Regions from separate parts of the Bacteroides faecis genome, predicted to be linked through region 1. Evidence: riboswitches for the same ligand, from Rfam matches in the RefSeq annotation. Region 1 holds a riboswitch; the other holds the start of a gene.

Region 1 (7,816 bases):
ATTTGTCGGACAGAATCTGGCAGTATGGGATTCAGTGAAACTATGGGATCCGGGACAGGCATCTAAAAACGGCGCCGTATATCCGCTACAGCGTACCTTCTCTTTACAGTTAACAGCTACGTTCTAATTGAAAACTATTATGAAAAAGATATTAAAGAAAAGCCTTCATATTCTATGCACGACACTGGGAATCATCCCGTTCATGCTGACTTCATGCAACTATCTGGCAGTTGATGAATACTTTAACGACCTGACTCCACTCGACTCCATCTTTGCCAGACAAGATTATCTGGAGCGTTATGTGTGGGGAACTGCGGCATTAATGCCCGCTCAAGGCAACTTGTTTTCCGGTTCCTACGGTCCTTACGAGACTGCGGTAGATGAAGTCCTTCTGTCATGGCAGAAAGCTGAGTACGCCGGTACCTACTTGTATGCAGACAAAATTACGCAGAACGATTCTTACTACAACATGTGGGGACAATACTACAAAGGTATCCGTAAGTGTAACACTATCTTCACCCGCATCGATGAATGCAAAGACCTGAAAGGATTGGACAGACGTGAAATTATGGGTTTGACTCATTTCATGAGAGCTTCCTTCTATTTCTATCTGTTGGAGCTTTACGGACCGGCAGTCATCCTTCCCGAAGAGCCGCTGTCGGTAGATGAAAACATTGAAAACTTGTCATTCGAACGTAACACGTACGATGAATGTGTGGAATATATCTGCAAAGACCTCGAAGAAGCTTACAGTCTACTGGACCCGACGCGCCCGAGCACTCAGTTCGAACGTCCTACCAAATATGCGGCAGCCGCCCTCATGTCACGTGTCCGGCTTTACCAAGCTTCCAAGTGGTACAACGGCAATCAATATTATGCCGACTGGACCACTTCCGACGGACGAAACATGATAGCCCAGCAATATGACCCGGTGAAATGGGCGAAATCAGCTGCTGCCTCCAAGAGAATTATCGATAGCGGTATTTACTCATTATACACTGTACCCAGCGATGAAAACACGTATGCATCCTCTCAGGCGTCACAAGCGGAATTTCCGTTAGGAGTAGGAGGAATCGATCCTTACCATTCGTATATAGACATGTTCAATGGAGAAGCACTGGCTGTGAAAAACCCTGAACTTATTTATGCTACTCCCTTGAACAACAACATCATTTCAATCGCCTTCCCGTTGAAACTGGGAGGATGGAACGGCTTAGGAATCACTCAGAAACTCATAGATGCCTACTACATGAAAGATGGAGAAGATTATGTGCAACAACCTGATTATTATGAAGAAGCGGGTACTGTACCTACCATCGCCACAGGATATGAGCTGAGACCAACCGTTGCCAAAATGTATCTGGACCGCGAACCGCGTTTCTACGCATCTATCGGATTCTGTGAATGTTTCTGGCCCGCAACTTCGGTAACAGGAACCGAAGCTCCCAACGTGACTAACTTTACAGCAGGATATTACGTGAATGGCAACTGTGCAAAACAGGCTGCCAATCCAGAAGACTATAACTTAACGGGATATACTCTAAAGAAATATATCCATCCGGAGGATAACTGTACCAGTCATACAGGTGCTAAAATAAAACCGAAAACATTCCCTGTATTCAGATATGCGGAAATACTGTTGAACTATGTAGAAGCATTGAATGAACTGAAAGGAAAACCGGAATATACGGAAGCGGCAGATAACACCACTTATCATGTTTTGTATAATCCGGAGGAAATCATGTACTACTTCAACATGATTCGTTACCGTGCCGGATTGCCGGGCATCACCCTTGCCGATGCCGCCGATCAAGTGAAGATGCGTCAGTTAATCATCCGCGAACGTATGATCGAATTTGCGTGCGAAGGAAGAAGATATCATGACCTGCGTCGTTGGGGACTAGCAGAAACAGAAGAAAACAAACCGGTACAAGGTATGGACGTTACCAAGAAGACGACCGAAAGAGACCAATTCTATACTGTTGTCAATGTAGTTCATAAGTATGCATTACGCAGCTTTGACAGGAAGATGTACTTCTATCCTATTCCGAGAGCCGTATTGGATAAAAATGCCAAACTGAAACAAAATCCAGGATGGGACGGATTCGGAGATTGGTAACTTTCCCCTTTCCATCATATAACTGATTATTAATCATATAAAATTGAACATATAATGAGATCAATATACAAACTAGTGGTCTGTTCTTTATTAACGCTCTCCATCACTTCTTGTGAAAAAGACCTGCTTGACAAAGAACAATATCAGAAAGAAATCTACCTGATCGGTGCTTACAACCGAGTATGGACCACAGAAGTAAGTTACAGTAACGAAGAAGTGAAAACTTATTTCACGGTCAGCAGTTCCGGTACATTAGCATTAGACCGAGATGTGAACGTAAAAATGAAGATCAACGAAGAGTTGGTAGATATTTACAATAAAAAATACTGGACCGTTCTGAATGAGGACAAATATTATAAATCACTGGATACTGATTTATATTCCATTCCTTCTTTGGAGAATACGGTAATCAAGCACGCTGAAGGTATTTCCGCCGAAGTTCCTGTGTTGATAAAGACAGCAAGTCTGAAGATTGACCAGTCATACGTCATCCCCGTCGAAATAGAAAGTACAACAGGATATCCGATAAGTACATCCGGGTGTAAAATGTTGGTTCTATTAAAATTAAAGAATGACTATTCGGGCAATTACCAGATGAGTGGACATACCACTTTAGAAGGAGAAACTCCGAAGACGATTCAGAAGCCTAAAACGATTAAGCCTACCGGAGTCAACACCGTCAGACTATTCTATGCCATGAACAACGAGAGCGACGAGAAGGCTGATATCCAAACGGGTACAATAGAACTGACCATCACGGATCAGATAGTGGAAGGCACTAATGATGTGAAGAAAGTTTCGGTCAAAGCATGGGATGCTGAAAACGGACCGGCAATTGTCGACTCAGGAGAAAGTACCTACAACACAACCGCCAAAAAGTTCAGCCTCAAATATACAATCGGTAACACGATATATGAAGAGCAACTGACTAAAGAAAAAGAAGTTTTATAATACACGACAAATGAGTAGAAGAGGAGATTTCACGGCATCACAAAAATGCCGTTGAAATCTCCTCTTCGTTTTTTAACGGAAGACTTGTTTTTACATGATTCCTTGTTTTCCTTCTGCTAAATTCGTAATTTTACCGCCGATTCACGCAATAGGGGTGCCCTAACATGACAGGCTGAGAACATACCCATAGAATCTGATCCGGGTAATGCCGGCGTAGAGAACGAATAAATAAGCAAATATGGAAATGAATTATCTGGAGATATTCGGTACGTTTATTGGCATTATCTACCTGTGGCTGGAGTATCGCGCCAGTATCTATCTGTGGCTGGCGGGCATCATCATGCCGGCCATTTATATCTTTGTTTATTACGACGCAGGACTGTATGCCGACTTCGGCATCAACATTTACTATCTGATAGCTGCCATCTACGGATGGTTCTTCTGGATGTGGGGACACCGGAAAAAGAAAAGCCAACTGACAACTGACGGGCAAACGACAGAGAAACCGAAAGACCTTCCGATTGTACATACCCCATGGAAATGTTACCTGCCACTGCTTCTAGTGTTTATCGTGTCTTTCGTCGGCATTGCCTGGATACTTATCGAATACACAGACAGTAACGTTCCGTGGCTGGACAGCTTCACAACAGCGTTGAGCATTGTCGGAATGTGGATGCTGGCACGCAAATACATTGAGCAATGGTTTGCCTGGATTCTTGTCGACATCGTCTGTTGCGGACTATATATTTATAAAGATCTCTATTTCACCTCCGTATTGTACGGACTTTACTCCATTATAGCTATCTTTGGCTACTTCAAATGGAAAAAATTAATGAGCATACAATGATAAACGAACACTATACACACGAAGCCGTGATACTTGCCAACGGCGAATATCCTGTCCATCCACTCCCTTTACAAGTTTTGGCAGATGCCAAATATGTAGTTTGTTGTGATGGAGCCGCCAACGAATATATTTCGCGTGGACATACTCCTGATATAATTATAGGAGACGGAGACTCGCTTCTACCAGAATATAAAAAGCGTTTTTCTTCTATTATCCATCAAATTCCGGATCAGGAGACGAATGATCAGACCAAAGCTGTTCATTATCTGCAAAGTAAAGGCATACGGAAAATCGCCATCGTAGGTGCTACCGGCAAACGGGAAGACCATACATTAGGAAACATCAGCCTACTCATGGAGTATATGAGAAGTGGTATGGAAGTACGGATGATAACTGACTACGGTATATTTATTCCTGCACAAGATACACAAACTTTCGCTTCACATCCCGGACAGCAAGTCTCTATTATCAATTTCGGTGCTAAAGGATTGAAAGGAAAAGGATTGGTTTATCCTCTTAGTGACTTTACTAATTGGTGGCAAGGCACATTGAATGAAGCTATAGCAGAAGAGTTTAGCATTTATTGCACGGGAGAATATTTAGTATTCCTCGTAATTTCTGATTATCTATAATATTTATTCATTCCTGTACGATGCCGCACTTTTACTATTTAAAAGTGACAGAATCGTAAACAAATGGAAGGATGACATTACCTTTCATATTAAGGCATCCATACTTTCCTGCTTTACAGGCAGGAATATTCCCATTTTTATCAGGCCATGATATCCAGTCGAACTTAAAAGGAATAATTACTTCACCCTTTATATTAATGACACCCCACTTCCTCCTATATTCTGCAGAGAACATTATGCCATCTTCCCAACATATCATATCCGTATATTTTAAGGGCACAAGAATCTGATTGTTCAAATCAACAATTCCCCATCTTCCAGAATACTGATATTTTTTCCCTTCCTTGAAACCAATATTTACAGCAACCGTATCAGTTCCGATATATTGGATATTATCATATATCGGAGGAATAATAAACTCATCTATATTGTTAATTAATCCACATTTTGCTACAACAGGAGAATTATCTTCCGTAAATACAGAATCTTTTACCCACACAACAGCTTTCCCATTGATAAAAGGATAGGTATCGATAATCATCATTTCTAATTATTTTGAATTGATCCATTCCATTGCTTCCGGTATTTGTTTTGTTAGAAACTCATACCATTTCCCTGGACTAAAATAACAAGACGAATGCTTCATAAATACAATATTAACACTATAGTTAGGGTTCATATTAATGGACATTTTCCTTGGGTAAACTCTATTAATTTTTTCTAATATATCAATCTCTGAATATTGAATCTTATATTTGGCCATCGTGCTTTCAAACAGCTGCGAAGACTCTATCCCAACAAAGATACAATCAGTAGGATGTAATATATCGACAATTTTCAAAAAGAGTTCCCAAGCTATTTCATAATCATCAAGATTGGGACGTTCCTTAGGTGCAGTGGTATAATCCAATTGTCTTTGGATAAAATTATAATATGCAATTTTCGACAACACCAATTTATCTTCAGAAATTATCCCTCGGTCACATAATGCCTCCATTAAATTAGGGTAGGTTCTATTACACCATGATTTATCTACCAATACTTCATACAAACAATTTCTCGTATGATATTTATCTACTTTTACCTCCTGTTCCCTCAGTTTTCCCTCATCTTCAATATCTTCGTCGATGTAATGAGATTCTCCTACAATTAAAATCCTACGTTTACCATCCTCATAGTCCTTACCTACCCAAGGATACCATGTCAGATTCTCAATCTGATTAAATTGAGAGTCGTATTTTACTTCAACAATTTGATCCATATTAACTATTTTAGAATAAAATATCCCATTTGTGTTCACTTACAAAGCTACTAAATCCATACCGGTTTTGCAATAAATCAAGTCACAAAAAATAGAAGTATTTGATTCATTTCCGCACAGAAATGAACTGAATTATAAATTGAGGATTAGGCACGGATTACACGGATTTCACGGTTTTAGTGCTATGATTACGTAAAACAACCGTGTTAATCCGTGTAATCCGTGCCTAAATATATTCTTTTCCGATTCGTAATGAAGCATAATAACAGATCGACAACGTATACACAGACAGACAAGTTAGTAAATATGGAGTAATTGATCAGCCCTGATTCCAATATCAGTTTCAACCGTTGGAACAAAGTGTTTCATGCCTTGAAACTAAAAGTTTCATTACTTGAAACCATTTGTTTCAAGGCATGAAACTCTTTGAAGATACACTACAATGAGAGCAAAAACAGCTTTCAAATCATTAGGAGGGATATAGAATTTAATTTTTGTTCGATTCAGAGTATAATAAATCCGCTGTTACCTAAGAAGATATACACTTATAGGTAACAGCGGAAAATCTATTATTTCTAAGGATATTTGCTTGAGCAACAGGATCAAATAGTAAGCAGATACTTCTTGAAGTCTGCAAATTCCTTCGTCATTGGCAAGCTCTTCTTCTCCCCTTTCATAAACTCCTGCAGCTTGGCCGGTATCTCTACCGCTTCACCGATAATACCTTCTACTGTTTCCAGAAATTTAGCAGGGTGAGCTGTTTCGAGAAATACTCCCGTTTCACCCGGTTTCAATCCTTCTTGCAAAGCGCGATAGCCGCATGCCCCATGAGGATCGAGCAAGTAATGATGTTCTTTCCAAGTTTCCTTCACTGTTTCGCGAATCTGTTCGTCAGTATAGGTAGTTCCCGAAATCTCAGCAGAAATCTCAGCATGAGAACCGCCATACAGATCAAGCACACGGGCAAAGTTACTCGGGTCACCTACGTCCATAGCATTAGCGATAGTTGCGATGGATGGCCGGGGATTATATTTACCTGTTTGCAGGTATTGATAAAATATATCGTTGCGATTGTTGGCAGCAATAAAACGTTTGACAGGCAAGCCCATCTTCTTTCCAAACAAGCCGGCTGTGATGTTACCAAAGTTTCCGCTAGGTACACAAATCACTGCATTATCGGCTTTTCCGGCACGCTTCAGCTGGGCATAGGCATAGAAATAATAGAATGCCTGCGGCAGAAAACGAGCCACATTGATAGAATTGGCGGAGGTCAGCGACAGATGTTCGTTCAATTCCTTATCCATGAAAGCAGCTTTTACCAACGCCTGGCAATCGTCAAACGTTCCGTCCACTTCGAGAGCAGTGATATTCTGTCCTAAAGTAGTGAATTGCTTTTCCTGTATCTCGCTGACTTTCCCCTTCGGATAAAGCACATACACATGAATACCTTCCACACCCAGAAAACCGTTGGCAACGGCACTCCCTGTATCACCGGAGGTCGCTACCAGTACGTTTACATCCTTCTGTCCTTCTTTCTTGATGAAGTATCCCAGCAAACGTGCCATGAAACGACCGCCTACATCTTTGAAAGCCAGTGTAGGTCCGTGGAAAAGTTCCAGAGAATAAATGTTGTCCGCCACCTTCACCAACGGAACATCAAAGCTCAATGTATCATACACAATCTGTTTCAGTGTATCAGCGGGAACGTCTTCACCAAAGAAGGCATCGGCTACACGGTAAGCGATTTCCTGAAAAGAAAGGCTGTCAATCGTATCGTAAAAATCCTGAGGAAGCGGCTTGATAGTCATAGGCATGAAAAGCCCTCTGTCAGCGGCAAGCCCTTTTACTACGGCTTCTTGCAGAGAAGCCATCGGCGCCTGTTTATTCGTACTATAGTATTTCATTAGATCATATTTTTATTCATCACAGACTACGCAGTTCCATACAGATTTCAATGTCCGGCGGGCAATCTGCATAATCTGTGACGAAGCGTTATTTCATGAACT
Region 2 (7,816 bases), 2.6 Mb from region 1:
AATATGAAGGTAAAACGGTAGAAGAAATCGTTGCCATTGCCCCGGACGGAGCTATCTTCAACAACGCCGGACAAGTGTTGAATCACAATTTATATTTCCTCCAATTCGCTCCGAAACCTTCGAAAAAGGAACCGGCAGGCAAACTGGGAGAAGCTATCAAACGTGATTTCGGCAGCTTTGAAAACTTCAAGAAAGAATTCAATGCAGCAGCAGTCGGATTATTCGGGTCAGGATGGGCTTGGCTCTCAGTAGACAAGAACGGTAAACTGCATATTACCAAAGAAGGAAACGGCAGTAATCCCGTACGCGCCGGACTGAAACCACTTCTGGGATTTGATGTGTGGGAACACTCCTACTATCTGGATTACCAGAACCGCCGTGCCGACCACGTGAACGCCCTGTGGAATATCATCGACTGGGACGTGGTAGAAAAAAGAATGTAACCGGACTCATTAAAATTAAACTAAGCTATACTATCGGAAAGGTCGTTGTGAATTTCACAGCGACCTTTTTTCCGGCACAAAACCTAAACATTCTATTGTATTTCAAAGGTATAAGTTGTATTTTTGCAACAGCCGAACCCAAAACAGACAATTATGACACTTCAGCAGAAAAATAAAAAATGGCGCATTGTCGATGTTATTTTCTTACTTTTGCTCCCCTTCTTCAGCAATGCGGCTACTCCGGAAGAATCGAAGGAGGAGATACTTTTTGTCACGTCCTACAATTCTGATACCAAATATACTTACGATAATATCAACACATTTGTAGAAACGTACCGTCTGCTGGGCGGAAAGTATTCCACCATCGTAGAAAACATGAATGCTACCGACCTCAATCAAGCCAGGGAGTGGAAAAAAACGCTCACCAATATTCTGGATAAACACCCGAATGCGAAACTGGTCATCCTGCTGGGAGGCGAAGCGTGGAGCAGCTTCCTGCATCTCGAAGATGAGAAGTACAAACAGCTTCCCGTATTTTGTGCTATGGCAACCCGCAACGGTATCCGCATACCGGAAGATTCCATCCATATACAGACTTATGATCCTCCAAGCATCGACTTAACGGAAAGGATGAAAGAGTACAATGTAATATATTGTAATACATATGAATATGACATTGACAGAGATATCGAAATGATGCGAAGTTTCTATCCGGACATGGAGCATCTGGTGTTCATCTCGGACAATACTTACAACGGACTTGCCGAGCAAGCTTGGGTGAAAAAGAACATGGTACGTTACCCTGAATTGTCGACTACCTACATTGATGGCCGTACGCACACCCTCGATGCAGCCGTCAACCAATTGCGCAAAGTACCGAAGAATTCTGTGATGCTGCTAGGTATCTGGAGAATTGACAGCCGGGGTATCACGTATATGAATAACTCCGTATATGCTTTCTCCAAAGCCAATCCTTCACTTCCCGTATTCAGTATGACTGCCACCGCAATCGGTTACTGGGCTATCGGCGGATATGTGCCTCAATATGCCGGAATAGGGCAAAACATGGCTGAACAGGCTTATCTATTTCTGGACAAGGGAGAAGAAAACATCAGTAATATCTATTTATTGCCCAACAAATATAAGTTTGATGCCAACAAACTGAAAGAATGGGGATTCCATGACAAGAAACTACCGTTCAATTCACTTGTCATCAACCAGCCGATACCTTTCTTCCAGGCGTATCGCACGGAAGTTCAGTTTATTCTGCTTACATTTCTTGTGCTGATAGGCGGACTGTTCATCTCATTGTATTATTATTACCGGACAAAGATTCTGAAGAACCACCTCGAAAAGACAACAGCACAATTGAGGGAAGATAAAAAGAAACTGGAATTATCAGAAAACGCGCTTCGTCACGCCAAAGAGCGTGCCGAAGAAGCCAATCAGCTGAAAAGTGCCTTCGTTTCGAACATGAGTCACGAAATACGGACACCTCTGAACGCTATTGTCGGCTTTTCCAGCCTGCTGATTGATACCGTAGAGACAACAGAGGAGCAAAAAGAGTATGCGGACATCATTCAGACCAATTCGGAGTTATTATTGCAACTGATCAGTGATGTACTGGACGTATCGCGTCTGGAATCCGGCAAACTGCTGTTCAAGTATGAATGGTGCGAACTGGTCAATCATTGTCAGAACATGATTACGCTGACCAGAAAGAACAGGACAAAGGATATAGATATCAGACTCCGGATGCCGAAAGAACCTTATATGCTCTACACCGATCCGTTACGCTTGCAGCAGGTCATTACCAACTTGCTGAACAACGCACTGAAGTTTACTCCTGACGGCGGAAGCATTACGCTGGATTATGAAATAGATGAGGAAGACCAGTGTATGCTGTTTTCCGTGACCGATACAGGCTCGGGAATTCCCGAGGACAAACAGGAACTGGTATTCCAGCGTTTTGAGAAGCTCAACGAATTTGTGCAGGGAACAGGCCTGGGACTGGCGATCTGCAAACTGACCATACAACGTATGGGAGGCGATATCTGGATCGATAAGAATTATAAGAACGGGGCACGGTTTGTCTTTTCCCATCCTATCAAAAAGCAGGAATCGGAAGAAAAATGAAAAAAAATCGGATGATTTGGTGTTTATCTGTTTCTTTTTCGCTTACTTTGCTCCCGTAAAGACAAAGGGGTGCCCCAAGAGGGGCTGAGATTATACCCTAGGAACCTGAGGCAGTTAGCACTGACGTAGGGATTGTGTTTCTTCTTATCGCCTTTCCATATAAGCACGCTCTTTGTATTTACTTTCAACTTATTAACTCTGATAGGACAATGAAAGTACAAGTAAACAACAAAGAGGTGGAAATGACTCCCGCTTCTACCCTTACACAATTGGCAGCCCAACTGGGACTTCCGGTACAAGGCATCGCGATTGCCGTAAACAACAAAATGATTCCGCGCACCGAATGGGAAAAGTTTTCGTTGCAGGAGAATGACAACCTGGTGATCATCAAAGCGGCTTGTGGAGGGTAAAAGCATGGTCAGTCTACAATTTATCACTCACCAGACCGATCGGTATACCTGTTTCGAATCGGCACTCATGGCACTCGAAGGGGGATGCAAGTGGATACAGCTACGCATGAAGGAAGCTCCGTGCGAAGAAGTGGAAGCGGTTGCCCTCCAGCTAAAACCGCTCTGCAAAGAGAAGGAAGCGATCTTAATTCTGGATGACCACGTCGAACTTGCCAGAAAGCTGGAAGTGGACGGTGTGCATCTGGGCAAAAAAGACATGCCTATCGATGAGGCACGGCAACTGCTTGGAGAATCATTTATCATCGGTGGTACGGCAAATACATTCGAAGACGTCGTACAACATTATCGTGCCGGAGCAGATTATCTCGGCATCGGTCCTTTCCGGTTCACTACTACAAAGAAAAACCTGAGCCCTGTTCTGGGGCTGGAAGGCTATACCGCTATTTTATCTCAGATGAAGGAGGCGAATATCGAACTCCCGGTAGTAGCTATCGGAGGAATCACCTATGAGGATATACCCGCCATACTCGAAACCGGAGTAAACGGAATCGCACTTTCCGGAACGATTCTCCGGGCGGAAGATCCGGCAGAGGAGACACGCAGAATTTTGGAGAGTTATTAATTACGTCAAATGTATAATCAAATAAAAGAAGAGAAAAGTGGAAAAGTTAGTAATTGCAGGCCGTGAGTTTGACTCCCGCCTTTTCCTGGGTACAGGAAAGTTCAATTCCAATGAAGTAATGGAACAAGCTATTCTGGCATCGGGCACAGAAATGGTAACTGTAGCTATGAAACGCATCGACATGGATGACAAAGAAGACGATATGCTGAAACATATTATTCATCCGAATATTCAGCTACTGCCCAATACATCGGGGGTACGCGATGCAGAAGAAGCTGTTTTTGCCGCACAGATGGCACGCGAAGCATTCGGAACCAACTGGCTGAAACTGGAAATTCATCCTGATCCCCGCTATCTGCTCCCCGACTCTATCGAGACATTAAAAGCTACCGAACAGCTTGTCAAACTGGGATTTATAGTACTGCCCTACTGTCAGGCCGACCCCGTACTCTGCAAACGGTTGGAAGAAGCCGGCGCAGCTACTGTAATGCCGCTTGGTGCCCCCATCGGTACCAACAAAGGATTGCAGACTAAAGAATTCCTGCAAATTATTATCGAACAGGCAGGCATCCCTGTTGTGGTAGATGCCGGCATCGGTGCGCCCAGTCATGCCGCCGAAGCAATGGAACTGGGAGCATCCGCCGTACTGGTGAACACAGCTATCGCCGTAGCAGGCAATCCGGTAGAAATGGCGCTGGCTTTCAAAGCGGCTACCGAGGCCGGAAGGCGGGCATACGAAGCAGGTCTGGGCATGCAGGCCGACAACTTTGTTGCAGAAGCGAGTTCGCCTTTAACCGCATTTCTGAATGAATAAGTAATAAGCAATGAGTAATGTCTAATTGACTACTTTTTTATCATACTAGAATAAAAAATTCATGGAACAAAAAATAAAATTCCCCCGCTCTCAGAAAGTATATCTGCCGGGCAAGCTCTATCCGAATATCCGTGTAGCCATGCGGAAAGTAGAACAAGTGCCCAGCACCAGCTTCGAAGGAGACGAAAAAATAGTGACTCCAAATCCGGAAGTATATGTATATGATACCAGCGGACCGTTCAGCGATTCATCAATGAGCATCGACCTTAAAAAAGGACTTCCACGCTTACGTGAAGAGTGGATTGTGTCACGTGGCGATGTGGAACAACTCCCCGAAATCACTTCGGAATACGGGCAAATGCGACGGGACGACAAGAGTCTGGACCATCTTCGTTTTGAGCACATCGCCCTTCCCTACCGTGCCCGAAAAGGAGAAGCCATCACCCAAATGGCATATGCCAAACGAGGCATTATCACTCCGGAAATGGAATATGTGGCTATCCGGGAAAATATGAACTGTGAAGAGCTCGGAATCGAGACTCATATCACTCCCGAATTTGTCCGTAAGGAAATAGCAGAAGGCCGTGCGGTACTCCCGGCCAATATCAATCATCCGGAAGCTGAACCAATGATTATCGGTCGTAACTTCCTGGTGAAAATCAATACGAACATCGGAAATTCGGCTACGACTTCCAGCATTGATGAGGAAGTGGAAAAGGCTTTGTGGAGCTGTAAATGGGGAGGTGACACGCTGATGGACCTTTCCACCGGAGAGAATATCCATGAGACGCGTGAGTGGATTATCCGTAACTGTCCGGTGCCGGTGGGTACTGTACCTATTTATCAGGCACTTGAAAAAGTGAACGGCGTAGTCGAGGATCTTAGTTGGGAAATCTATCGGGATACGTTGATAGAACAGTGCGAACAGGGAGTGGATTACTTCACGATTCATGCAGGTATTCGTCGCCACAATGTGCATCTTGCCGACGAGCGTCTGTGCGGTATCGTCAGCCGTGGAGGAAGTATCATGAGCAAATGGTGTCTGGTACACAATCAGGAAAGTTTCCTGTATGAGCACTTTGATGATATTTGTGATATTCTGGCTCAATATGACGTTGCCGTATCATTGGGAGACGGATTGCGTCCGGGGTCCATCCACGATGCCAACGACAAAGCACAATTTGCGGAACTGGATACCATGGGCGAGCTGGTGCTTCGTGCCTGGAAAAAGAATGTACAGGCGTTCATCGAAGGTCCTGGGCATGTACCGATGCATAAAATCAAAGAAAACATGGAGCGCCAGATCGAGAAATGTCATGATGCGCCGTTTTATACGCTCGGTCCTTTGGTCACCGACATTGCTCCGGGATACGATCATATTACCTCCGCTATCGGAGCGGCTCAGATTGGTTGGCTGGGCACGGCCATGCTTTGCTATGTCACTCCGAAAGAGCATCTTGCCTTGCCGGATAAAGAAGATGTGCGTGTAGGCGTCATCACATACAAGATTGCCGCCCATGCCGCCGATCTCGCCAAAGGCCATCCGGGAGCACAGGTTCGCGACAATGCATTGAGCAAAGCCCGCTACGAGTTCCGCTGGAAAGACCAGTTCGACTTGTCTCTCGATCCGGAACGGGCACAAGGATATTTCCGTGCGGGACATCACATCGACGGAGAATACTGTACGATGTGCGGACCTAATTTCTGTGCCATGAGATTGTCTCGTGACTTGAAGAAAAACGCCCATAATGACAAACAGTAAGTGGTGAAAAACTTAAAACCAATTTACAACTAACTTATAACTTAAAAAAAATGTTCTCAGACGAATTAGAAAAAATATCCTGGGAAGAGACGACAAAAGCCATCTATTCCAAGACAGATGCCGATGTGCGCCGTGCATTGGGTAAAAAAGAGCATCTGGACGTCAACGACTTTATGGCATTGATCTCACCTGCCGCCACTCCATATCTGGAAGTGATGGCTCGCCTCAGCCAGAAATATACGATGGAACGGTTCGGCAAAACAATCTCTATGTTCGTACCGCTCTACATCACCAATTCATGTACCAACTCCTGTGTTTACTGTGGTTTCCACATCAGCAATCCGATGAAAAGAACGATTCTGACCGAAGAGGAAATCATCAACGAATATAAAGCCATCAAACGGCTGGCTCCTTTCGAGAATCTGTTACTCGTGACCGGTGAAAATCCGGCAGCGGCAGGAGTGCCTTACATCGCCCGTGCACTGGACTTGGCCAAACCTTATTTCAGCAATCTTCAAATTGAAGTGATGCCCCTCAAAGCGGAAGAATATAAAGAGCTCACTCATCACGGACTGAACGGAGTCATCTGTTTTCAGGAAACCTACAACAAGGCGAACTATAAAAAGTATCACCCGAGAGGCATGAAGTCCAAATTCGAATGGCGTGTCAATGGTTTCGACCGTATGGGACAAGCCGGTGTCCACAAGATAGGAATGGGTGTTCTGATCGGTCTGGAAGAGTGGCGGACCGATGTGACAATGATGGCTTACCACCTCCGCTACTTGCAGAAACATTATTGGAAAACCAAGTACAGCGTCAACTTCCCCCGTATGCGTCCATCCGAAAACGATGGTTTCCAACCCAACGTCATCATGAACGACCGGGAACTTGCACAGCTTACATTCGCCATGCGTATCTTCGACCATGATGTAGATATCTCTTATTCTACCCGCGAAAGTGCCGAGATACGAAATCACATGGCAACTCTGGGGGTAACTACCATGAGTGCTGAAAGCAAGACTGAACCGGGTGGATATTACAGCTATCCGCAAACGCTGGAACAGTTTCATGTGAGCGACGAACGGAAAGCGATAGAAGTAGAACGTGATTTGAGAAAACTGGGACGTGAACCGGTCTGGAAAGACTGGGACCAGTCTTTTGACTTTAAAAGATAAAACGATGCGATACGACAGGCAAATGATCCTTCCCGAAATCGGAGAAGAGGGACAGCGGAAACTGAAGCAAGCAAAGGTTCTTATTGTAGGCGTAGGAGGGTTAGGCTCTCCCATCGCCCTCTATCTGGCCGGAGCAGGAGTAGGTTGTATAGGACTGGTAGACGACGATGTGGTCAGTATCAGCAATCTGCAAAGACAGGTGCTCTATTCAGAAAAAGAATTAGGTAAACCGAAAGCAATATGTGCCGCTGAACGGCTTTCCGCACTCAACAGCGAGACAACTTCCCAGCCTTATCCTACCCGTCTAACAGAAGAAAACGCACAAGAAATCATCAGTCAGTATGATATTGTAGTAGATGGCTGCGACAACTTCCCTACCCGTTATCTGATCAATGACATCTGTGCAAAAACGGGGAAAGTCTATGTCTATGGAGCCATCTGCGGCTTCGAAGGC

What was found. A riboswitch is a leader RNA that binds a small molecule or an ion and turns the genes downstream of it on or off. The one in region 1 is predicted to bind thiamine pyrophosphate.
Region 2: another riboswitch for thiamine pyrophosphate. It lies ahead of thiS (sulfur carrier protein ThiS); the one in region 1 lies ahead of pnuC (nicotinamide riboside transporter PnuC).

What each region holds. Positions count from the first base shown of each region.
Region 1 covers NZ_CP081916.1:264,894-272,709, forward strand. The annotation lists gene K6V30_RS01570 (SusC/RagA family TonB-linked outer membrane protein) at 1-127, shown strand, start outside; gene K6V30_RS01575 (RagB/SusD family nutrient uptake outer membrane protein) at 140-2,119, shown strand; gene K6V30_RS01580 (BT_3044 domain-containing protein) at 2,174-3,070, shown strand; TPP riboswitch at 3,211-3,307, shown strand; gene pnuC (nicotinamide riboside transporter PnuC) at 3,309-3,917, shown strand; gene K6V30_RS01590 (thiamine diphosphokinase) at 3,914-4,549, shown strand; gene K6V30_RS01595 (WG repeat-containing protein) at 4,584-5,093, opposite strand; gene K6V30_RS01600 (hypothetical protein) at 5,100-5,810, opposite strand; gene thrC (threonine synthase) at 6,413-7,714, opposite strand; gene K6V30_RS01610 (cofactor-independent phosphoglycerate mutase) at 7,803-7,816, opposite strand, start outside.
Region 2 covers NZ_CP081916.1:3,913,526-3,921,341, reverse strand. The annotation lists gene K6V30_RS15240 (superoxide dismutase) at 1-443, shown strand, start outside; gene K6V30_RS15235 (sensor histidine kinase) at 597-2,579, shown strand; TPP riboswitch at 2,635-2,728, shown strand; gene thiS (sulfur carrier protein ThiS) at 2,789-2,989, shown strand; gene K6V30_RS15225 (thiamine phosphate synthase) at 2,994-3,611, shown strand; gene K6V30_RS15220 (thiazole synthase) at 3,649-4,425, shown strand; gene thiC (phosphomethylpyrimidine synthase ThiC) at 4,487-6,187, shown strand; gene thiH (2-iminoacetate synthase ThiH) at 6,238-7,362, shown strand; gene K6V30_RS15205 (HesA/MoeB/ThiF family protein) at 7,367-7,816, shown strand, end outside.